One region of the Paucibacter soli genome, then DNA from elsewhere that is predicted to be linked to it. Evidence: predicted binding sites of a transcription regulator. Region 1 holds the regulator's gene; each other region holds the start of a gene.

Region 1 (5,863 bases):
CTGGCTGAGCCTGGGCCTGTGGACCGGCTTCAGCTTTGTCGGCTACTTTACGCCCATCAAGCTGCTGGGCAGCGAGGCCCTGGCGCTGAGCTTCGGGCCCTGGGAATGGTTCTGGGTGCTGTTCTACGGCTTTGCCACCTATGGCAACGCAGGCTATATGCGCGAGCAGGTCTGCAAATACATGTGTCCCTATGCGCGCTTCCAGAGCGCCATGTTCGACAAGGACACGTTGATCATCAGCTACGACGCCGAGCGCGGCGAGCCGCGCGGCGCGCGCGGGCGCAAGGCCGACCCGCAGCAGCTCGGGCTGGGCGCCTGCATAGACTGCAATCTGTGCGTGCATGTCTGCCCCACCGGCATCGACATCCGCCGTGGCCTGCAATACGAATGCATAGGCTGCGCCGCCTGCGTCGATGTATGCAACGGCGTGATGGACAAGATGGGCTATGCGCGTGGCCTGGTGCGCTACGACACCCAGAACGGCCTGGCGCAGCACCTGACCCGCAGCCAGCTGCTGGCGCGCATGTTCCGTCCGCGCGTGCTGATCTACACCGCCATCCTTCTCGTCGTCAGCACGGCATTGATGGCGAGCATTGCGCTGCGCACCACCTTCAAGGTGGACGTGGTGCGCGACCGGGCCGCGCTGGCGCGGCAGGTCGAGGACGGCTATGTGGAAAACGTCTACCGCCTGCAGATCATGAATGCCACCGAGCAGGAACAGCGCTTCACGCTGGCGGCCTCCGGCCTGCCGGGCCTGCGCATGCAGCCCGCGCCGGAGGTTGTGGCGGTCGGGCCCGCCGAAGCGCGCTGGATCTCGGTGGCGCTGCGTGTGCCGCCCGAGGTCGCGGCCAGCGCGGGCGCCGGCGCCCATGCGATCCAGTTCGAAATCCGCCGCCTCGCCAGCCCGGGTACCGACGCCGGTAGCCTGATGGAAAAATCAACCTTTGTGCTGCCGCGTTGAGCGGCGGCCAAGCGACCAGAAAGAGCAAGCCATGAGCAAACAGCAAGACCTGACCCCGGCCGACAAGCCTGCGCCCTGGTGGCGTGAACGCATGATGTGGCTGGTGGTGGGCGGCCCGTCGGTGGTGATCGTTGCCTGCATCGCCACGCTGACGCTGGCAATCCGCTTCCCGGATCCGGTCATCGAGACCAAGGCCCGTCCGTCGGCCGACAGTGCCGAAGAGCAGGGCGCGGCCCTGCAGCCCGCGATCAAGGCCCGCAACCATGCGGCGACGGGCGGCCACTGAGGCCGCAAACTCGCAAGCCGAGGGGGACGCATGGACGATGCAGCTTTGGAGCGCAGACCAGGTGACCGGCCGGGGCTGGTGCGTTCGGCCATGCTCATCCTCTGGCCGGCCTTCTTCATGGCCGGGGTGACCTTGGCGCTGGTGTTTGCGGTAGTGGACCCGAGCGACCTGAGCTGGTTCGGTGCGGCGCCGATGGCGCTGCCGCGCGCGGCGATCTACACGCTCAGCTTCTTCATCTTCTGGCTGCTCATCAGCATCGCAGCGGCGATGTCGCTGTACCTGTCCAAACAACAAAGCCCGCCGGAGGCGGGCTAGCGTCGGTCTGCGGCGAAGCCGCTCAGCAGGTGGTGCTGTTGACCAGCTTCTGCAGCCCCGGCTGATCCATGATGCGGATCTGGCGCTGCTTCACTTCCAGCAGGCCGTCTTCCTGGAACTTTGAGAAGGTGCGGCTGACCGTCTCCAGTTTCAGGCCCAGATAGCTGCCGATTTCCTCGCGCGTCATGCGCAGCACCAGGGCCGAGGCCGAGAAGCCACGCGCCTGCAGTCGCTGGGTGAGGTTGAGCAAGAAGGCCGCCAGGCGCTCCTCGGCACGCATGCTGCCCAAGAGCAGCATCACGCCATGGTCGCGCACGATTTCGCGGCTCATGATCTTGTGGAACTGATGCTGCAGATCGGTGAACTCGCGCGACAGCTCTTCCAGCTGGCTGTAGGGGATCACGCAGACCTGCGAGTCCTCCAGGGCCACGGCGTCGCAGCTGTGGCGGTCATTGCTGATGCCGTCAAGGCCCAGCAACTCGCCGGCCATCTGGAAGCCGGTGACCTGGTCGCGCCCGTCTTCGGACGACACACAGGTCTTGAAGAAACCGGTGCGCACCGCGTAGAGCGACTGGAAGGAGTCCCCGGTACGGAACAGCGTGTCGCCGCGTTCGACATTGCGGCGTGTGGCCACCAGGGCGTCCAGTTGATCCAGGTCACCCTTGGACAGGCCGACGGGCAAGCACAACTCCCGCAGGTTGCAACTGGAACAAGCTACCTTGAAGGGCTCGATCTTGATGGCGTGGTTGGCATTCATGTGGCGAATTATCGTGGCTGGCCCGGGAGCTGGGGCGGATTCCGCGCCCGACGGCGTGCCTGTGTGCATAGAGTTGAACATGATGCTCCTCAAGATTGACGCCATTCTTTCTCTATGCTTGCGCTGCAAGATTGACCCAAGTCAAACGCCGAGTCAACCGGCTTGGCACAGTACGGTCCCATGGAACCAAGAGTCGCTGAACCCCTGCCCGGCATTACCGAAGAAGTGTTGCGCCGCTTTGACGTTTCCGGCCCACGCTATACCTCCTACCCGACCGCAGACCGCTTCGTCGAGGCCTTTACGGCCTCCCAATATCGTCAGGCCTTGCAACAGCGTGCCCAAGGTGGGGTGGTGGGCGGCGGCGCGCCCTTGTCCATCTACGTGCATATCCCCTTTTGCGAGTCGGTCTGCTACTACTGCGCCTGCAACAAGGTCATCACCAAGCACCATGAAAAGGCGGCCGAGTACCTGGACGCGCTAGTCACGGAGATGGACCTGACGCTGGCGGACCTTGGGCGCACGCCGTCGGTATCGCAGCTGCATCTGGGCGGCGGTTCGCCGACCTTCCTCAGCGATGCGGAGTTGACGCGGCTGATGGACGACATCCGTAGTCGCTTCAAGCTGGCGCCCGGGGCTGAGGTGTCCATCGAGGTGGACCCGCGCACCGTCACCAACGAGCGCCTGCAGCATTTGCGTGGCCTGGGCTTCAACCGCCTGAGCTTTGGCGTGCAGGACTTCGACCCGGCGGTGCAGAAGGCCGTGCATCGCATGCAGAGCTACGAGAGCGTGGAAGCGCTGATGGTGCAGGCGCGTGCCCTGGGCTTCGAATCCACCAATGTGGACCTGATCTACGGCCTGCCGCAGCAGACGCCCGCGTCCTTTGCCCGCACCATCGCCCAGGTGGCGGCACTCAAGCCGGACCGCATCGCGCTGTATGGCTATGCCCATCTGCCGCAGCGCTTCAAGCCGCAGCGCCGCATCGACGCCACGCTGCTGCCGGTGGCGGCCGACAAGCTGCACATGCTGTCGGCAGCGCTCAGCGGCTTTGTCGGCCATGGCTACACCTATATCGGCATGGACCATTTCGCCCTGCCCAGCGACAGCCTGGCGGTGGCCAAGCGCCAGGGCAGGTTGCACCGCAACTTCCAGGGCTACAGCACCCAGCCCGATTGCGACCTGATCGGTCTGGGCGTTTCAGCGATCGGCCGCATCGGCGCCACCTACAGCCAGAACGCCAAGACCCTGCCCGAGTACTACGACGCGCTGGCCCATGGCCAACTGCCGATCGAGCGCGGCCTGGCCCTGTCGCGCGATGACCTGGTGCGCCGCGCCATGATCATGGCCCTGATGTGCCAGGGGCGGGTGGAGTTTGAGTCCATCGAACTGGCGCATCTGATCAAGGTGCAGGACTACTTCGGCGCCGAGCTGGAGCGCCTGCGCGCCATGGCCGATACCGGGCTGGTGGTGGTGGAGCCCGGCGCGATCCAGGTCACCGCGATGGGCTGGTATTTCGTGCGCGCCGTGGCCATGGTGTTCGACCGCTACCTGAGCGCCGACCAGACGCGCGCCAAGTTCTCGCGCATCATCTGAGCTTATGTTAGACCTCGCGCTCGCCGGCTCGGCCCTGCTCATGGGGCTGGCCGGCACGCCTCATTGCCTGGCCATGTGCGGCCCGGCCGCCGCTGCTTGCGGCCGTGCGGGCCGGCAGTCGGCGAGTGCCTTCCAACTGGGCCGCATGCTGAGCTACGCACTTGGCGGCGCCGTGGTTGCGGCCAGCGTGGGCGCGCTGGCCTGGATAGGCAGCGCGGCGGCCTGGTTGCGGCCGCTGTGGTTGCTTGTCCATGGCGCGGCCCTGTTGCTGGGCATGTACCTCTTGGTGTTCGCCCGGCAACCGGCCTGGCTGGGTCAGCTGGGTCGGCCAGTCAATGTGGCCACAGTCGCGATGCCCGGTACGGGGCGGATGGTGTTGTCGGCACCGGCCCGATCCGGGCTGGTCGGCCTGGCCTGGGTGGCCTGGCCTTGCGGCTTGCTTCAGTCCGCGCTGCTGACAGCGGGCCTGGCCAGCGGCCCACCCGCCGGCGCCCTGGTGATGGTGGTCTTCGCCCTGGGTTCCGGGGCAGGCCTGGCACTCGGCCCCGGCATGCTGCTGAAAGCCCTGGGCGCGCACGGCATGGCCTGGGCGGTGCGTCTGGCCGGATTGGCCCTGATCACGGCCTCCGGATGGGCCCTGGGGCATGGTGTCTGGTTGCAGCTTGCCGCGCTCTGCGGCTTGCCCAACTGAGAAACTGATCAAGGCCAAGACTTCTATAAGACTTGGCTTCCCAGCCGGCGTGCCTGCCCTAGAATCACCGCTCTATTTGTCCACCCCTGCGGGCCTGATTGATGGGCCGATCTGGATACCTCATGACTACTCAGCAACCGACCATCATCTACACCCTGACCGACGAAGCGCCGCTGTTGGCGACGGCGTCCTTCCTGCCCATCGTGCGCGCCTTTACGGCGCCCGCCGGCGTGCATGTCGAGACCAGCGACATCTCGGTCGCCGGTCGCATCCTGGGCCAGTTCCCGGAAGCCTTGAGCGAGGCGCAGCGCGTGCCCGACCATCTGGCCGAACTGGGCAAGCTGACCCTGAAACCCGAGGCCAACATCATCAAGCTGCCCAATATCAGCGCCTCGGTCGCGCAGTTGAAGGCTGCCATCAAGGAGCTGCAGGACAAGGGCTACAAGATTCCCGACTTCCCCGAGAAGCCGCAGACCGATGAGGAAAAGGACATCCGGGCGCGCTACAACAAGTGCATAGGCTCGGCCGTGAACCCGGTGCTGCGTGAGGGCAATTCGGACCGCCGCGCGCCTAAGGCCGTCAAGGAATACGCGCGCAAGAACCCGCACAGCATGGCCGACTGGAGCCAGGCCTCGCGCTCGCATGTCTCGCACATGCATGCCGGCGACTTCTACCACGGCGAGAAGTCCATGACCCTGGACCGCGCGCGCAACGTCAAGATGGAGCTGATCACCAAGAGCGGCAAGACCATCGTGCTAAAGCCCAAGGTCGCCTTGCTGGACCGCGAGGTCATCGATAGCATGTTCATGAGCAAGAAGGCCTTGCTGGAGTTCTACGAGCGCGAGATCGAGGATGCGCGCCAGACCGGCGTGATGTTCTCGCTGCACGTCAAGGCCACCATGATGAAGGTCTCGCACCCGATCGTGTTCGGCCATTGCGTGAAGATCTTCTACCGCGAGGCCTTCGACAAGCACGGCAAGCTGTTCGACGAGCTGGGCATCAACGTCAACAACGGCATGGTCGATCTCTACAACAAGATCGCCACGCTGCCGCAGAGCAAGCAGGACGAGATCAAGCGCGATCTGCACGCCTGCCATGAGCACCGCCCCGAGCTGGCCATGGTCGATTCGGCCAAGGGCATCACCAACTTCCATTCGCCCAACGACATCATCGTGGACGCCTCGATGCCCGCCATGATCCGCAACGGCGGCAAGATGTGGGGTGCCGATGGTCGCCTGAAGGACGTCAAGGCCGTGATGCCGG
Region 2 (5,863 bases), on a different contig from region 1:
GCGCCTTCGGTGCCAATCTGCTGGCCGACGCCCAGGGCCGCATCTGGACCCATCGCGCCGTCTTCGATCCGGCCGACGGCAGCTATTACGAGCTCAGCCCCGCCGATGGCGCGGATTTCGGCACCGGCTGGTTCCGCGCCTACACCCAGCTTGCCGATGGGCGGCTGCTCTTTGGCGGCAGCAAGGGCCTGCTGGTGGTAGAGCCCGGGCGCTTCAAACGCTGGGCCTATGCGCCGCCCTTGGTGGCCACCGACTTGCGCGTGGACGGCGAACGCCGCCCGCTGGCCACGCTGGCGCAAGGCCTGACCCTGGCGCCCGGCGAGCGCGGCTTCAGCCTGGAGTTTGCGGCGCTGGACTACAGCAACCCGGCGCGCAACCGCTACCGCTACCAGCTGCAGGGCCTGGACGACGGTTGGGTCGACACCGACGCCAGCTTCCGCGTCGCCAGCTATGGCAATTTGAGCCCCGGCGACTACCTGCTCAGGGTGCGCGGCAGCAATCGCGTGGGCGCCTGGAGCGCGCAGGAGCTGAGCCTGCGCGTGCATGTACGGCCCGCCTGGTGGCAGACCTGGTGGGCACGCGTGCTGGGCCTGCTGCTGCTGGGCAGCCTGGTCATGGCCCTGGTGCAATGGCGCACCGCTTTTCTGCAGCGCCAGCAGTTGGCGCTGGAGGCCAAGGTGCGCGAGCGTACCTTGGCGCTGGAGCAGCTCTCACTGGCAATGCAGGAGTCCAGCCTCACCGATCCGCTCACCGGCCTGCGCAACCGGCGTTTCCTGGCCCAGCACATCGAGGCCGATGTGGCGCTGGCGATCCGTCGCCACGAGGGCCACCAGCAGCATGGCGCGCCGCTGCCGGACGACGCCGATCTGTTGTTCTTCCTGGTCGATCTGGACCACTTCAAGCAGATCAACGACCAGCACGGCCATTCCGCCGGCGACGCAGTGCTGCAGCAGATGCGCGGCCGCCTGCAGGGGGTGTTCCGCGATGCCGACTACCTGGTGCGCTGGGGCGGCGAGGAGTTCCTGATCGTGGCGCGCGCCACCGCGCGCAGCCATGCCGCCGAACTGGCCGAGCGCGCCCGCGCCATGGTGGCCGACCACCCCTTCGTGCTGGACGACGGCAGCCTGCTGCACAAGACCTGCTCGGTGGGTTTTGCCTGCTTTCCACTCGCCCCCGAGCATGCACGCGTGCTTGACTGGTCCAGCGTGGTCGATGTGGCAGATGCGGCGCTCTATGCCGTCAAGCGCGCCGGCCGCAACGGCTGGCTGGGCGTGGTGAGCGCCAGTGCCGCGTCGGAAGATGAGCTGCGCGCCTGGCGCCAGCGTCCGCTGGCCGAATGGCTGGCCAGCGGGACGCTGCAGACGGCCGGCTCGGGTCCGCACGCGACCGGCTGATGATCAACCCTCGACGAACACCTGGGCCGTGACGGCGCGGTCGCGCCCCTGCGACTTGGCCTGGTAGAGCGCCAGGTCGGCATGGGCCAGCCATTGCGAGGCCGAGCTGCCGCGGTAGGGCACGCCGCTGACCATGCCGATCGAAAGCGTCACGCGGCCGGTGCCCAGCGGCGAGAGCTCATGCGCCAGCGCCAGACCGGCCAGCAGCTCGCGGCAGCGCGTGGCCACCGCCTGCGCGCCCTCGGCGTCGGTCTGCGCCAGCAGCAGCACGAACTCCTCGCCGCCATAACGCGCCACCAGATCGGCCGGCCGGTTCGCGCTGTTGCGCAGCACCGAGGCCACCGCCACCAGGGCCGCGTCGCCGGCCTGGTGGCCATAGTGGTCGTTGTAGAGCTTGAAATAGTCCACATCGACGAGCAGCAGCGAGAGCGGCGCGCCGGTGCGCAGGCCGCGCCGCCATTCGTCCTCCAGGCGCTGCATCAGGAGGCGGCGGTTCGCCAGCTCGGTGAGCGCGTCGGTGGTCGACAGGCGCAGCAGCTGCTCGTTGGCATGCTGGAGTTCGGTCTCGAAGCGCTTGCGCTCGGTGAGGTCGCTGATCACGCCGACGAACAGGCGTTCGGCCTCGCTGCCAACCTCCGAGACCGAGAGCTGCACCGTCAGCGGCGTGCCATCGCGATGCAGGGCATTGAATTCGCGCAGGCGCCCCATCAGCGCGCCCCCCTGGCCGCGCAGATAACGCGCCAGGTAATGGCCGTGCGCGCTGCGCTCGGGCTCATCCATCAGCATCGCAACGTCCTGGCCCAGCAGCTCGTCGAGCTCGTAGCCGAACAGGCGCAGCGCGGCCGGATTGGCGCTGCGCATGCGACCCTCGGTGTCGATGGTGATGATGGCGGCTCCCGCGGTGCTGATGATGGCCTGCAGCTGCGCCTGGCTGGTCTGCAGGGCCTGTTGGGTGCGCACCAGCTCGGTGACGTCGGCACGTATGCCTATGGTGCCGCCCGACGCCGTCTTGCGCTCGTAGATGCGCACCCAGCGATTGCCGGGCAGCTCCTGCAGCCAGGGCTCGCCCGGTTCGCGATGCATCTGCATGCGCTGGGCCAGCCAGGCTTCCTCCTGGCCCAGCGCAGGCACCACCTCGCCGGCGGCGATGATGCTGCGCAGCAGCTCCTCGTAGCGCAGTCCGGGCCGCCATTGCGGCGCGGTCCTGGGATAGAGGCGGGCGAAGGCCTGGTTGTGTATCAGCAGACGGTCGTCGGCGTCGAACATCGCGTAGGCCTCGCTGAGCGCCTCTATGCCCTCGATCAGCTCGGCGCGCTCGGCCCGGGCGCTGTGGGCGCGCGCCTCGCATTGCGCGCGTGCGCGCCTGGCGCGCCACCAGGCCAGGGTGACGCCGGCCAGCGCCATCATGAGGCCCAGCGCCAGCCACCAGGCCGGTCCGGCGCTTGCGTCTACGGGGGTGGGCGTCATGGTGGCTGCAGCGTTGGATGCTGCGCCCGATTCTGAACCCGGCTCAGCGCTTTGCCGCCCCGGGCAAGTCCGTAGTCGCCGCATTCAGCGACGCCAGCCGCTCGGGCGTGCCCACGTCCTCCCAGGCCTGGGTGTAGAGCTCGGCACTGATGCGGCGCGCCGCGATGCCCTTCTCCAGGCAGGGGCGCAGCGCGGCATGCTGGCCAACGCTCACGCCCTCGAACAGGGCGCGCCTGAACAGCCCCACGCAGGACCAGGTGTAGCGCGGCCCGCTCGCGCCGCTGGCTGCGCTGGTGGCCAGTCCCTGGGCGTCGATGCCGAAGTCGCCGTCGGGCTTGTGCGGCCGATTCGGCACCAGCCATAAATGCGCCAGCATGTCGCTGCGGGCAAAGGCCTCGGCACGCGCCGCCGAGGCGCGGAAGTCCGGCAGGTGCACATCGGCCGAGACGACCCAGAAGCCATCGTCGCCGTCGGCGCACAGCAGCGGCAGGGCCTTGGCAATGCCGCCAGCGGTCTCCAGCGCGCCGCCATGGTCGCGCGCCTCGTTGCTGTAATGCAGGCGCAGGCCCCAGCGGCCGCCGTCGCCCAGCTGGGCCGGGAACTGCTCGGCCAGCCAGGCGATGTTGATGACGATGTCGCGCACGCCAGCGGCCGCCAGGGCCTCGATATGCCAGACGATCAGCGGCTTGCCGCCGACCTGCAGCAGTGGCTTGGGTTGGTGGTCGGTGAGCGGCCGCATGCGCTCGCCGCGCCCGGCCGCGAGGATGATGGCTCGCATGGGCCGGGAGTGTAGTGAGAAGCGGCTTGCTAGAGCGCCGGCCCGAGGCCGATGGGCGCCGGCACCGCGGCCAGCACCTTCTGGAACAGGGCCTGGTATTCCTCGGCGGCGGCATGACCGGTGAGCGGGTCCTGGTTCTTTGCAAAGGCCTCGTCCAGGTCGGCCCAGTCGGCGGGGCTGAGCATCTTCACCGCCAGCGGCAGGATCTCGCGCTCCTCGATCTCCATATGCTTCAGATAGGCCGCCACATAGCGCTGTGCCATGGCCTCGAAGGCATCGCGGCGCGCCTCGCCCATCATCTCGAAGGCCAGGAGCGCATGCTCCAGCTCACGGATGGCGCGCTCGCCGCGGCCATGGTCCTCTTCGAGCTGGTCCAAGGTATCGCGAATCTCCGGCGCACGCGCGCGCAGCTTCGGGAACAGCAGCTCGCTTTCCTTGGGGTGGTGCAGGCGCTCGGGGAATTCGTCCACATAGAACAGCATCGCGCGCAGCGCGTGGAAGTCGGGCAGGCTGCCGTGGCGGCGGTGCTCGGCCAGCAGCAGCGGGATCGAGCGCAGCATCGCGGCGAGGGCGCGGTGCTCGTCGCGTATCACGGTGAGGGTCAGGGCTTGCATGGTCTTGTCTCCGTTCTATGCCGGAGGTTGAAGCCAAGCCGGCCGTGACGCATTGCTCTGGATCAAGATTGGCGGCGCCGCGGACGCAAGTAAAATGCCGGGTTTTCCAGAACTCCATCCCGCACACCATGGCCGATACCGCTGCCCGCAACACCACCCTGATGGCCAACGCCATTCGCGCATTGGCCATGGACGCCGTGCAGCAGGCCAATTCCGGCCACCCGGGCGCCCCCATGGGCATGGCCGAGATCGCGGTGGCACTGTGGAACCGTCATCTGCGCCACAACCCGGCCAACCCGCAATGGGCCGAGCGCGACCGCTTCGTGCTCTCCAACGGCCATGGCTCGATGCTGATCTATGCGCTCTTGCACCTCACCGGCTACGCGCTGCCGATCGAGGAGCTCAAGGCCTTCCGCCAGCTGCACAGCAAGACCCCGGGCCACCCCGAGGTGGGCGTCACCCCCGGCGTGGAGACCACCACCGGCCCGCTGGGCCAGGGCATCAGCAATGCCGTGGGCCTGGCCCTGGCCGAGAAGATGCTGGCCAAGGAATTCAACCGTGAGGGCCACGACATCGTCGGCCACCACACCTACGCCTTCCTGGGCGACGGCTGCCTGATGGAGGGTATCAGCCACGAGGCCTGCGCCCTGGCCGGCGCCTGGAAGCTCAACAAGCTGATCGCGATCTACGACGACAACGGCATCTCGATCGACGGCCAGGTCGCGCCCTGGTTCATCGACAACACCGCCCAGCGTTTCGAGGCCTATGGCTGGAACGTGATCGGCCCGGTGGACGGCCACGATGTGGAGTCGGTCGACACCGCCATCGCCATGGCCAAGATGAGCACGGACATGCCGACGCTGATCATCGCCAAGACCACCATTGGCAAGGGCAGCCCGAACCGCGCCGGCACCGCCAAGGCGCATGGCGAGGCCCTGGGTGGCGACGAGATCAAGCTCACCCGCGAGGCGCTGGGCTGGGCGCATGAGCCCTTCGTGATCCCCCAAGAGGTGTATGCCGACTGGGACGCCAAGGCCGCCGGCGCCGCGCTGGAAGCCGCCTGGGACGAGCGCTTCGACGCCTACGCCACGGCCTACCCCGAGCTGGCCGCCGAGTTCCAGCGCCGCATGGCCGGCGTGCTGCCCGCCAACTTCGCGCAGACCGCAGTGGACGCGGTGATCGCCGCCCATGGCAAGGCCGAGACCGTGGCCAGCCGCAAGGCCAGCCAGCTGGCGCTGGAGGCCTTCACCGCCGCCGTGCCCGAGCTGCTGGGCGGCTCGGCCGACCTGACCGGCTCCAACCTCACCAACACCAAGAGCACCCCGGCCTTCCGCCTGGAGGCCGATGGGGCCAGCAACGGCGGCCGCCACATCAACTACGGCGTGCGCGAATTCGGCATGGCCGCCATCATGAATGGCGTGGCCCTGCATGGCGGCTACATCCCCTACGGCGGCACCTTCCTGACCTTCAGCGACTACAGCCGCAATGCGATCCGCATGGCCGCGCTGATGAAGCAGCGCGTCATCCATGTGTTCACGCACGACTCCATCGGCCTGGGCGAAGACGGCCCGACCCACCAGTCGATCGAGCATGTGGCCTCGCTGCGCCTG
Region 3 (5,863 bases), on a different contig from region 1:
TCTGGAAGCGTGCGTAGGGGCAGATGTACTTGCACATCTGCTCGCGCAGCCAGCCGGCATTGCCATAGGTGGCGCCGGCGTAGAACAGCACCCAGAACCATTCCCAGGGCGAGAGCCCCAGCCGCAGCAGGCTGGCGCCGAGCTCTCGAATGGGCGTGAAGTAGCCGACGAAGCTGAAGCCGGTGACGAGGGCCAGCGCCACCCAGCTGGCATGCTTGGCGCTCTTGCGCGCCAGCTTCTCGGCCCCCCAGGGCGCGGCATCCAGGCGCATGCGGGCCTGGCGGTCGCCCTCGGTATGGCGCTCCAGCCACATGAACATCTCGGTGTAGACGGTCTGCGGGCAGGCATAGCCGCACCACAGCCGCCCGGCCAGGGCGGTGAAGAAGAACAGCGCCAGCGCGCTGATCACCAGCAGGGCGGCCAGGTAGATGAAGTCCTGCGGATAGAGCACCAGGCCCAGCACATAGAAGCGCCCGGCGTCCAGGTCGAACAGCAGCGCCTGGCGGCCCTGCCATTGCAGCCAGGGCATGCCGTAGAAGAAGGCCTGCGTGAGCGCCAGCATGATCCAGCGCCAGTTGGCATAGCGGCCGCTGACCGCGCGCGGATAGACCTTGGCCTCGGCCACATACATCGAGGTGGCGACCGGCGCGATCGGAATGACTTTGGCGGGAGACTTCACTGGGAGCTGGGGGCGCGCACTTCGCGTGAGGAAGGCAGGCTGATCTTGGCCAGGCGCTTGGCCGTGGCGGGTTGCAGAAGGTCGGCCAGATTGTGCCCGTCAAGCTCGGCCAGGAAGGCGGCCAGCGCGTCCTTGAAGACGCTGGTGAGGCGGCAGGCGCCGGTGAGCGAGCAGCTGTTGCCGCTGCCCAGACATTCGACCAACTGGAAGTCGGGCTCCACCGCCCGCACCAGGTCGCCCAGGCTCAGCCTGGCCGGACTCATCGCCAGCTTCATGCCGCCGCCCTTGCCGCGCACCGTGGCGATGAAGCCCTGCTGGCCCAGCTGGTGGGTGATCTTGGTGAGATGGGCCTCGGATATCTGGTAGGCCGCGGCGATCTCGGCGGTGGTGCACAGCCTATCCTGGTGCTGGCCGAGATAGATCAGCAGGCGCAGCGCATAGTCGGTCATGGTGGTGAGTCGCATGAGCTGATTCTCAACCGGGCTGGCCGTCGGGGCGCGGGCGCAGCAGCAAGGGTGTGTAGCGCCAGAGGTAGAGCACGAAGCTCAGGCTCCACAGCGCCGCCGCGAGCTGTACGCTCAGCATCAGGCTGGCGGGCGCCAGCAGCGGCAGAAAGACGCGCAGCAGCGCCGCCAGCAGCATGCTCAGGTAGGCGCTGATCTCGATACGCCCGGCCTTCAGCGGCCGGCCGGTGTGGCCCAGCGCGGTGCGCGTGATCATGCCCAGGGTGATGAGGCCGATCACGCCCAGGGTCAGGGCATGGGTGGCCGGGCCCGGCGCGATCCAGCCCAGCGTGGCGGCCGCGCGCAGCAGCAGGTGCACCGGCAGCCAGGCATAGGCCAGGTGCAGCACCCACACCAGGGGATTGCGCCAGCTCTTCCAGGGCTGCCACAGCGCCAGGCGCAGGCCCTGGGCCAGCGCGGCGGCCAGCAGTGCGGCGGCCAGCAGCGCGCCCTCGACGGCCAGCAGATCCAGCACCAGCAAGAGCAGCACCGAACCCAGCGCCGCCTTTTCCACCTGGGGCTGGCGTGTGGCCCGCATGCCCGGCACACCGTTGTTGGAGAACATGGGCACGACGCGGCCGGCCATCACCGCAATCATGAAGAGCACCAGGTCCAGGCCGATATGGACACCGGGCAGCTGCAGCAGGCCGGCCTGGCTCAGATGCACGGCCACGCTGGCCAGGCCCATGGCGACGAGCAGGCCGACGAAGAAGTAGTTGCGCTTGTTGCCGGCGGCGTGCAGGGCACGCCACAAGCCCCAGGCGGCCGCCCACGGCACGGCCAGGTTCAGGAGCAGCGAGGCCCACAGCCATGGGCTCAGCACCAGCACGCGCGCCAGCAGCCACAGCGCCGCCAGCGCCATCAGGGGCTTGCCGGTGGGCGTGGGCTGGCCCGACCAGTTGCGTCCGGCGGTGAAGAGAAAGCCGATCACCACCGCCAGCGCGTAGCCGAACACCATCTCATGCGCATGCCAGAGCGAGCCGCGCAGCACCGGCTGCGCCAGCAGGCCCGAGAACTGCAACGCCCAGAGCGGCACCGACAGCGCCGCCAGCAGCGCCGCCAGCAGGTAGAAGGGCCGGAAACCCAGGTCCCACAGCGCCAGGCGACGCACGGCCGGACGGGGTGGTTCCTCGATACGAATGAACATGGTGTTGCTCATGATCAGCCGCCGCAGCAGCCGCAGCAGCTCTTGCCGGCGGGCTTGCGGCTGATGCGCAGGCGCCATTGCGCCGGGCCGGTTTCCAAAGCCTCCCAGTCGAACTGGCCGGGCCACTGGGCCTGAAACTGCTGGCGCAGGGGCACAGGCTCGTGGTCGCTCAGCAGGTAGAACCAGTTGCCCACGGGCAGGGCCTGGAAAGCCTCGAAGATGCGCGCGTGGCGTTCGTGCGGCGCGATCAGGCGCACATCGATCACTTCGGCGGCAGGGGTGGAGGCAACGGTCATGGTCGTCCTTAAAGTTGCATTTGCGATATAGCTATTGTCGCCAAGCGCTGCGCCTAAAGCAATATTCAAGATGCAACTTTTGATCTGCCTCAAGCCAAATCCTGCACGCCATCGGCAGCATGGCGGCCATGTCCGCTGCCCCTGCCCTCCCCCTGGTGTACAGCTGCTCAGGCTGCTCCGACGCCGCCCAGTTGGCCAATCACCTGGCGCTGCGCCTGGATCGCGCCGGCCTGGCCGAGATGTCCTGCATCGCCGGCGTGGGCGGTGGCGTGCCCAACCTGGTGCGCAAGGCGCGCGAAGCCGCGGCGTCGGGTCGACCGATGCTGGCCCTGGACGGCTGCGTGCTGGCCTGCACCAAGGCCTGCCTGGCCCAGCAGGGGCTGGCGCCGACCCACCACATCCGTCTGCACGAGATGGGCGTGCGCAAACATTACCGCACCGACTTCGACCAGGCGCTGGCCGATCAGCTGTTCGAGCAACTCTCCCAGACGGCGCGCGACCTGCAGAGCGAGCGGGCCTGAGCCCACAGCTCAGGCTACAGTTCGGCCCATGCTACGTCTACTGCCTGCCCCCCTGCTGGGCACTCTTGCCGCCATCGTGCTGGCCATCAACACCGTCACCGGCGTCACTCTGATGATCCTGCCGGCCCTGCTCAAGCTGCTGCTGCCCCTCAGCTTCGTGCGCAAGCCCTGCGACCTGGCGCTCAACGGCATCGCCTCGGGCTGGGTGGCCGTCAACAACGCCTGGATACGGGTGCTCAACCCGCAGACCTGGGACGTGCAGGGCGTGGACGGCCTGCACCGGCGCGGCTGGTACCTGGTCTCGCCGAATCACCAGACCTGGGTCGACATCCTGGTGCTGCAGCGCGTCTTCCACGGCCGCATCCCCTTTCTGAAGTTCTTTCTCAAGCAGGAACTGAAGTGGGTGCCGGTGATCGGCCTGGCCTGGTGGGCGCTGGACTTCCCCTTCATGAAGCGCGGCCGCAGCGCCGGCTCGCAAGCGGCCGATCTGGCCACCACGCGCAAGGCCTGCGAGAAGTTCAAGACCATCCCGACCACGGTGATCAACTTCGTCGAGGGCACGCGCTTCACCGCCGCCAAACATGCCGAACAGAAAAGCCCCTACCAGCACCTGCTCAAGCCCAAGGTCGGCGCGCTGGGCATGGCCCTGGCCACCATGGGCGAGCAGTTTGAGGCCCTGCTGGACGTGACCCTGGTCTACCCCGAAGGCACACCCAAGTTCTGGGACCTGCTGTGCGGTCGCTGCGGCCCCGTGCAGGTGCGGGTGCAGCAGCGCCCCATCCCCCCCGAACTGGTGGGTGGCAACCCGATGGAAGACAAGCGCCTGCGCGCCGGCATCTCCATGTGGATCAAGAAGCAGTGGAGCGAGAAGGACGCGCTGATGGCGGCCTTGCTCAAGCGCAGCCCCCCACCCTGAACGGGGGGCGCGGATTGCCCGAATAGACCTGGCGCATCACCATGGCGAAAGTAACAGCCTCTACCACATTCATCGAGGCCCGCCATGAGCATGCCCAAGAAACTGTCGGCCATCCACAGCGCCACGACGCTGCTGCTGCTGGCCATGTCGAGCGCCGCAGCGCTGGCCGCTGCCCCCGGCCCGGACGCCATGATCGTCGCTTACAAGGCCGGCAAGGCCGCCACCGTGCGCGCCGAGGTGCTGAATGCCGGCGGCAAGATCACGCGTGAAATCGGTCGCGCCAGCGCCTTCGCGGTGCGCCTGCCGGCGGCCGGCGTGGCCGCCCTGCAGGCCAGCGCCAATGTCGATTTCGTCGAGCCCGATGTGGAACGCCGCCTGCTGGGCGTGCCGTCCCGCACCATGGAAGGCATGGTCCAGCCGCAATCAACGGCGGTGGACACGCCGACCTCGGGCACCGAGATGCTGCCCTACGGCATTGCGATGGTGCAGGCCAACCAGCTCACCGACGCCCTCAGCGGCAACCGCAAGCTCTGCATCGTGGACTCGGGCATTGACCGCGGCCATCCCGATCTGGCCGCCAACTCGGCCAATCTGAGCGGTGTCAACCTGACCGCCTCCGGCACCTGGGACAGCGACGAAAACGCGCACGGCACCCATGTGGCCGGCACGATTGCTGGCGTGGGCGGCAACGGCATTGGCGTGGTGGGCGTGAACCCCGGCGGCAAGCTCAAGCTGCACATCGCCAAGGTGTTCGACGCCACCGGCTCGGCCTCCTCCTCGACGGTGATGGAAGCGGTGACACGCTGTGCCGACGCTGGCGCCAACATCATCAGCATGTCGCTGGGCGGCGGCGACCCGAGCCAGGCCGAGCGCCGCGTGTTCCGTGCCCTGCTCAACGAAGGCGTGCTGACGATCGCCGCCGCCGGCAACGATGGCGATACCAGCACCTCCTACCCGGCCGGTTACGAGGAAGTGATGTCGGTGGCCGCGCTGGACGCCAACAAGGCGCATGCCGGCTTCTCCCAGGTCAACAACGATGTCGAGATCGCCGCGCCGGGCGTGGCGACGCTGTCGACCATCCCGCCCAATCTGGAGTCGTTGGGCCAGCTCTCGGTGGCCGGCACGGACTACGCGGCGGCGGCCATGACCGGCTCACCCCGGCTCAGCGCCACCGCGGCACTCTATGACTTCGGTCTCGGCACCGCGAACGATGCCGGCGCTGCGGGCAAGGTCTGCCTGATCAAGCGCGGCCTGGTCAGCTTTGCCGAGAAGGTGACGCGTTGCCAGAACAGCGGCGGCGTGGCGGCGGTGGTCTACAACAACCGCCCCGGCATGCTGTTCGGCACCCTGGGCGGCGCGCCCACCACCATCCCCTCGATCGGCACCACCGACGCCAACGGCGCCGTGCTGATGGGCCTGACCGGCCAGGCCGCCACCGTCAGCGTGGTGCCGGACCCGGCCCTCTACGCCTACTTCAACGGCACCTCGATGGCCACGCCCCATGTCTCCGGCGTCGCCGCCCTGGTGTGGAGCCATTTCCCCAAGTGCAGCGCCAAGCAGATCCGCCAGGTGCTGAACGCCAGCGCGCAGGAGCTGGGCAAGCCGGGCAAGGACGCCGAGTACGGCTTCGGCCTGGTGCAGGCCAAGGCCGCCTACGACCGCCTGGCACAGACCGGTTGCGGCAACAACTGAAGGCTGGTTCGCTGGCCTGACGCCCTAACTGCGCGTCAGGCCAGCCACCCCAGCGGATGGTGGGCGCGCGCCACCGTCACCATGAAGCCGAACACCGCCAGCGCCGCCA
Region 4 (5,863 bases), on a different contig from region 1:
CTGCGGCGAGCCCATCAGCCCCGAGGCGCTGTCGCAGCATGAGTGCCTGGCTTTTCCCAAGGTCGAGCATTGGACGCTGCAGCAGGGCGACGCCACGGCGCAGGTCCGCATCGGGGGGCGCTTCGTGGCCAACGGCGTGGGCATGCTGCGCCGCCTGGCCACGCTGGACCAGGGCGTGGTGCTGCTGCCGCGTACCGCGGTGGCCGCCGACCTCGAGGCCGGCCGCTTGCGGCCGCTGCTGGCGGACTGGCATGCCAAGCCGCTGCCCGTCTATGCGCTCACCGAGACGCGGCTGCTGCCCGCCAAGACGCAGCGCTTCATCGAGTTCGTGCGCGACAGGCTGGCGGAGATGGTTTGAGAGTGCGGCCGCTCTCGCCGAGCAGGTGAGCCCGCTCTGCAGCTGCATGGCCGGCACCCACAGCAAGACGCTGCGCTGCGTCGCCCTGCAGGGCGAGATCGGTGGCGCGGTGGCCCGCAGCGTCTACGCCCAGCGCCCCTCGGCCTGCCACGAGGTGAATGCCGGCGACGCCAAGTACCAGACAGCGCGCCGACGTCACGGGCTGCCGCTCCTGGTCGCCTAAAACTGTATACACTTTGGCCGCAGTCGCAGCGGCGCCGGGCGCGGCCATCGAGGCCCGGAAGGCGCGACCCTCAGCAGCCCACAGCGCCCGCCTGTGGTGGGCCGCATGCTGGAGACCCGCTTGGAAGCCTATCTGCTCGACTGGGCCAATCTGCTGCTGCGTTGGCTGCACCTCGTCACCGTGATCGCCTGGATAGGCGCATCCTTTTACTTCGTCTGGCTGGACAACCACCTCAGCAAACCCGAGGCCCCCGAGCTGTTGGCGCGTGGCGTCGACGGTGAGCTCTGGGCCGTGCATGGCGGCGGTTTCTACAACCCGCAGAAGTACATGGTGGCACCGGCCAATCTGCCCCAGCATCTGCACTGGTTCTACTGGGAAAGCTACTGGACCTGGATGAGCGGCTTTGCGCTCTTCGTGCTGCTCTATCTCTTCAACGCCGAGAGCTTTCTGATCGACCGCCGTGTGCATGACTGGAGCGCGCCGGCCGCGGTGGCAGGCGCCTTGGGCTTTCTGGCGGCCGGATGGCTCTTCTACGACCAAATCTGCCGCCGCTTTGGTCACACCAAGGCTGGCGCCATCGGCAATGACGGCCTGGTGCTGGGCCTGATCGCCGCCTTCGTGGCCGCCGCCACCTGGGCCGCCTGCCAGCTGTTTGCCGGCCGCGCCGCCTTCCTGCTGATGGGCGCGATGATCGCCACCATCATGAGCGCGAATGTGTTCTTCTGGATCATCCCCGGCCAGAAGCAGGTGATCGCCGACATGCGCGCCGGCCGGCCGGTGGATCCTGTTTACGGCCAGCGCGGCAAGCAGCGCAGCGTGCACAACACCTACTTCGGCCTGCCGGTGCTGATCGCGATGCTGAGCAACCATTACGGCATGCTCTTCAACCATGCGCTGAACTGGTTAACGCTGATCGTGTTGATGGCGGTGGGCGTACTGGTGCGTACCTGGTTCGTGAAGCGTCATCATCGTCAGGGTTTGGGCGTGAATGCCTGGGGCCTGATCGTCGCCGCGCTCCTGCTCCTGGCCGGGCTGATCGCCTGGATGGCGCCGGCACCCCGGCCCGTGATGCCGACCCCCAGCCTGGCGCAGGTGCAGGCGATCGTGCAGCAGCGCTGCGCGCAATGCCATAACGCGCAGCTGGCGCAGAAGGGCGTGCAGCTGCACACGCCCGAGCTGATCCAGGCCAACGCTGCCGCGCTCTACCAGCAGGCGGTGCTGCAAAAAACCATGCCGCTGGGCAATGCCACCGGCATCAGCGAGGACGAGCGCGCCCTGCTGGGGCGCTGGTTCGAAAGCCGGGGGCGTTGAGATGCCGGCCGAGCTGCCTGCCCGCGAGCTGCTGCGCCAGCTCTTCGACGCCGCGGTGGCGCGCGCCCAGCCGGCGCAGCTGATGGCCGACCAGTTGCCGCCGCCCCCGCAGCACGGCCGCACCCTGGTGCTGGGGGCCGGCAAGGCCGGTGGCGCAATGGCTCAAGCGCTGGACGCGCTGTGGCCCGCCGATGCGCCGCTCAGCGGCCTGGTGGTGACGCGCTACGGCCATATCCCGCCTGCGGCCCGCCCCGGGCGCATAGCGGTGGTGGAGGCCGCCCACCCGGTGCCCGATGCGGCGGGTGAACGGGCCGCGGCGGCCATGCTGGCCTTGACGCAAGACCTGACCCCGGACGATCTGGTGATCTGTCTGATCTCGGGCGGCGCCTCGGCGCTGCTGAGCCTGCCGGCGCCGGGCCTGAGCCTGGCCGACAAGCAGGCGGTGAACCGCGCCCTGCTGGCGAGCGGCGCCAGCATCGCCGAGATCAACTGCGTGCGCAAACATCTTTCGGCCATCAAGGGCGGACGGCTGGCGGCGGCCTGCCATCCCGCGCAAGTTCTGACCCTGCTGATCAGCGATGTGCCCGGTGACGACCCGGCGGTGATAGGCTCCGGCCCCACCGTGCCCGACCCCACGAGCTGTGCCGAGGCGCTGGCTGTTTGTGCGCGCCACGGCATCACCCTGCCGCAGGCCGCGCTGGCCGGCTTGCAGAGCGGCGCGCTGGAAACGCCCAAGCCCGGCGCCGCCTGCTTCCAGGGCCAGACCCTGCACATGTTGGCCACGCCGCGCATGAGCCTGGAGGCGGCGGCGGCCCGCGCGCACGCGCTGGGCCTGGCGGCGCATATCCTGTCCGACGAGATCGAGGGCGAGTCGCGCGAGATCGGCGCCATGCATGCGGCGCTGGCGCGCTCGGTGGCCCGGCATGGCACGCCGTTTCGCTCGCCCTGCGTGATCCTGTCCGGCGGCGAGACCACGGTGACGGTGCGCAACAGCGCCGGCCGCGGCGGCCGTGCCAGCGAGTTCGCGCTGGGCTGCGCGCTCGCCCTGCAGGGCCAGGCCGGCGTGCATGTGCTGGCCGCCGACACCGACGGCATCGACGGTGTGCAGGACAACGCCGGCGCCTTTGTCGCGCCCGACACCCTGGCGCGCGCCGCGGCGCTGGGCCTGAAGGGCCGCGAGCAGCTGGACCGCAACAATGCCTACGGCTTCTTCGCCGCGCTGGGCGATCTGCTCGTGACCGGGCCGACCTACACGAATGTGAACGACTTCCGGGCCTTGTTGATTGCTTAGAGGATAAGCCCGCGCCGCGCCGCCATCTCGCGCCCCATCTCGGCCTGCGCAGGCTCCGCCAGCAGGGCCGCGGCGGCCGGGAACACCAGGCCGTCCTCGGTACGCAGATGGGCGTCGTGCAGGCGCACGAAGCGGGTTGCCGCCGGGGCCAGGTCTTGCAGCAGATGCGAGTCCAGCGGGCCATTCAGTGGGCCGTCGGGCAGGCTTGCCAGCTCTTGCAGCGGCCGGCGCAGCGCCTGCCAGGCGGCAGCGATCTGCACATGCTGTTGGCGCAGCTCGGCGCAGGCCTGTTTCAGCCCGGCATCGCCGCCGGCCTCCAGCGCCGGGAACACATGCAGCTCCTCGTCCTGGTGGTGCAGCGGCGCCGCCACGTCGAAGTAGCGCAGCACATCGCGCGCGGCGCTGCGTGCGGCCTCGTCGCAGGCCTGCTGCTCCTGCAGATGCGCAAGCAGCCGCTCCAGCAGATCCAGGCTGCGCTGCACTCGCTCATGGCAGGCGCCCAGCAGCTCGAAGGGCTGTGCATAGCTGCTGCCGGGCTGCAGGGCCGGTGTGCCTGAACTCATGGCGGATTTGGGCTGAATCAAGGGCATGCGGGGATTCTCCCCGGCCTGCGGGGCGCTGGGCGCCCGAATGTGGGGGGTTTGATGCAACGCAAGGACGCCGTGCTGACCCTGGCCCACATTGCGAATCATCTCAGCACAGAACGACATCGTGGACAGTCTCAACCTCACAGCGGCGCGCCCGGCGCGCAAACCGGTGACCGGCTCGGTAGCGGTTGCCGATCTACGGCTCGGCGCCGCCGAGTGGCAGGCGGTGCTGGGTGGCGAGAGCCTGGGCAGCGCCGAGTTGCAGGCCCTCAACGCCATGGCCCAGCTGCAGCAGTTGGCGGTGGGCAGCATGGTATTCACTCGGCATCAGCCGGCCGAGTACCTGGTGGCGGTGGTGGACGGCGCGGTGGGTCTCGGCCTGGCACGCGACGATGCACCCTTCCATCTGGAGCATACGGTGCGCGGCCCGCACTGGCTGGACGTTAGCAGCGCCTGGCTGGGCGGCGGTTACGGCCAGGACGCGCGGGTGGTGAACGAGGCGCTGGTCTTGCGGCTGCCGGTGGAGGGCATGCGTCAGCTGATCGCGCGCCAGCCCGACATGTTGGACCGCCTGCTGGTGGCGCTGGCGCAGAACGTACACAGCCTGACCGGCGTCACCCATGACCTGATGCACAAGGACGCCGAGAAGCGCCTGGCCGCCTGGCTGCTGCAGCGCGCGGTGCCCGAGGCCGAAGGCGGCGCGGCGATCTCGCTGAAGGAACGCAAGCGCGACATCGCGGCCCAGCTGGCGATTACACCGGAGACGCTGTCGCGCATGATGCGTCAACTCAACCGCAAGGGCGTGATCGAGGTACAGGGCTACAGCGTCAAGGTCCTGTGCCTGACGGCGCTGCAGGCGCTGGCGCGCGATTAGGCAGTGGCGCCTCGGCCGGAAACAGCACGCGCACGCAGGTGCCGCTGGGCCAGGCCGCATCGACGCTGAGTCGGCCGCCCAGCTGTTCCTGCACCAGCACCTGCACCACATGCAGGCCCAGGCCGGCGTGGCCATGGGCGCGCGCCGTCGTCATGAAGGGCGTGAACACCTGCCCGCGCAGCTCGCTGGCGATGCCGCGGCCGTTGTCCTGCACGCACAGTTCCAGGCCCTCGGCCTCGCGGGCCAGCCTGACTTCGATGGCCGGCGCCGCCGGCAGGGGCGGCTCGAAGGCATGGGTGAGGGCGTTGTCGATGAGCTGGTCCAGGATGCGCAACAGTGCGCCCGGATAGCTGTCGACCTTGCCGATGGTCTGCAGCTGCGCCCGCATCGCCACGCCGCTTGCGCCGGCGCTGCCCTGCCAGCGCTGTAGCGCCTGCTCGATCTGCCGCCGCGGGTCGAAGCGCTGGCGCGGCTCCGGCATCTGTTGCACCGACAGCTCCTTGAAGCGCTGCACCAGATCGGCGGCGCGCGTCAGCGCCTTGTGGCCCAGCAGATGGCTGCTGTCCAGCAGGGCCAGGAATTCGTGCAGCTCGGCGCGCTTGAGCTGGCCGTCAGCAAGCCGGCGGCGCAGATCGGCGGTGGCGTCGGCCTCGGTGGAGAGGGCCAGCAGGGCATTGCCCAGCGGGGTATTGAGCTCATGCGCCACGCCCACCACGATATGCGCCATCGCCGCCTGACGCTCCTGGTGCGCCAGGGCCTGCAGGGTCTGGTGCAGCTGCTCGCTGCGTTCGCGCACGCGCCGCTCCAGCTCGTCATGTGCTTGCTGCAGCGCGGCCTCGGTGGCCTGGCGGATCGAGGCCTCGGCGCGCAGCTGGTCAAGAGTGAGGGTCAGTTCTTGATGGCGCTGCGCCAGCGCGGCCTGCAGCTCGTTGCCATGTTGTTGCAGCAGATCGTTTTGCACCCGCAGCCGCGAGAGCGAGAGCGCATCGGCCAGCAGGCGTGAGCTGAGCTCCTGGCGCTGGCGGTTGCGCCGCTCTTGCAGGGCCTGCAGCTCAAGCTGGGCCTGGTAGGCCAGCTTGTCGAGCCCGGCCTCATGCGCCGTGCTCACCAGCAGCTCGGCCACGCGCAGCTGCAGCATGCCCAGATAGCTGTTGATGCTGACGTCGCGAAACTCCGCGAGGATGGTCTGGAATCCTTGCATCGCTCGGTCGCGCTCGCC

The links. The regulator FNR, encoded in region 1, switches genes on or off when oxygen is low (the NO sensors DNR and NnrR bind a similar motif). The targets are predictions, from matches to a motif close to TTGATNNNNATCAA.
Region 2: WG898_RS22335 (hemerythrin domain-containing protein) is a predicted target of FNR. The motif match lies at 4,306-4,319, and genes of this name have one in related genera.
Region 3: WG898_RS06885 (putative zinc-binding protein) is a predicted target of FNR. The motif match lies at 2,705-2,718, and genes of this name have one in related genera.
Region 4: WG898_RS10740 (hemerythrin domain-containing protein) is a predicted target of FNR. The motif match lies at 3,825-3,838, and genes of this name have one in related genera.

Annotation. Positions count from the first base shown of each region.
Region 1 is NZ_JBBHJW010000014.1:81,203-87,065, forward strand. Features, by position in the region: gene ccoG (cytochrome c oxidase accessory protein CcoG) at 1-961, shown strand, start outside; gene WG898_RS23940 (hypothetical protein) at 993-1,247, shown strand; gene WG898_RS23945 (hypothetical protein) at 1,338-1,562, shown strand; gene fnr (fumarate/nitrate reduction transcriptional regulator Fnr) at 1,585-2,319, opposite strand; gene hemN (oxygen-independent coproporphyrinogen III oxidase) at 2,500-3,909, shown strand; gene WG898_RS23960 (sulfite exporter TauE/SafE family protein) at 3,914-4,600, shown strand; gene WG898_RS23965 (NADP-dependent isocitrate dehydrogenase) at 4,723-5,863, shown strand, end outside.
Region 2 is NZ_JBBHJW010000012.1:98,298-104,160, forward strand. Features, by position in the region: gene WG898_RS22320 (ligand-binding sensor domain-containing protein) at 1-1,394, shown strand, start outside; gene WG898_RS22325 (GGDEF domain-containing protein) at 1,398-2,861, opposite strand; gene murU (N-acetylmuramate alpha-1-phosphate uridylyltransferase MurU) at 2,905-3,639, opposite strand; gene WG898_RS22335 (hemerythrin domain-containing protein) at 3,669-4,253, opposite strand; gene tkt (transketolase) at 4,382-5,863, shown strand, end outside.
Region 3 is NZ_JBBHJW010000002.1:469,249-475,111, reverse strand. Features, by position in the region: gene ccoG (cytochrome c oxidase accessory protein CcoG) at 1-631, opposite strand, end outside; gene WG898_RS06900 (RrF2 family transcriptional regulator) at 676-1,143, opposite strand; gene WG898_RS06895 (NnrS family protein) at 1,154-2,329, opposite strand; gene WG898_RS06890 (DUF2249 domain-containing protein) at 2,344-2,625, opposite strand; gene WG898_RS06885 (putative zinc-binding protein) at 2,745-3,146, shown strand; gene yihG (1-acylglycerol-3-phosphate O-acyltransferase, YihG family) at 3,175-4,062, shown strand; gene WG898_RS06875 (S8 family serine peptidase) at 4,147-5,754, shown strand; gene WG898_RS06870 (SirB2 family protein) at 5,790-5,863, opposite strand, start outside.
Region 4 is NZ_JBBHJW010000004.1:178,430-184,292, forward strand. Features, by position in the region: gene WG898_RS10720 (LysR family transcriptional regulator) at 1-358, shown strand, start outside; gene WG898_RS10725 (hypothetical protein) at 405-581, shown strand; gene WG898_RS10730 (urate hydroxylase PuuD) at 702-1,892, shown strand; gene WG898_RS10735 (glycerate kinase type-2 family protein) at 1,894-3,183, shown strand; gene WG898_RS10740 (hemerythrin domain-containing protein) at 3,180-3,746, opposite strand; gene WG898_RS10745 (Crp/Fnr family transcriptional regulator) at 3,895-4,644, shown strand; gene WG898_RS10750 (ATP-binding protein) at 4,598-5,863, opposite strand, start outside.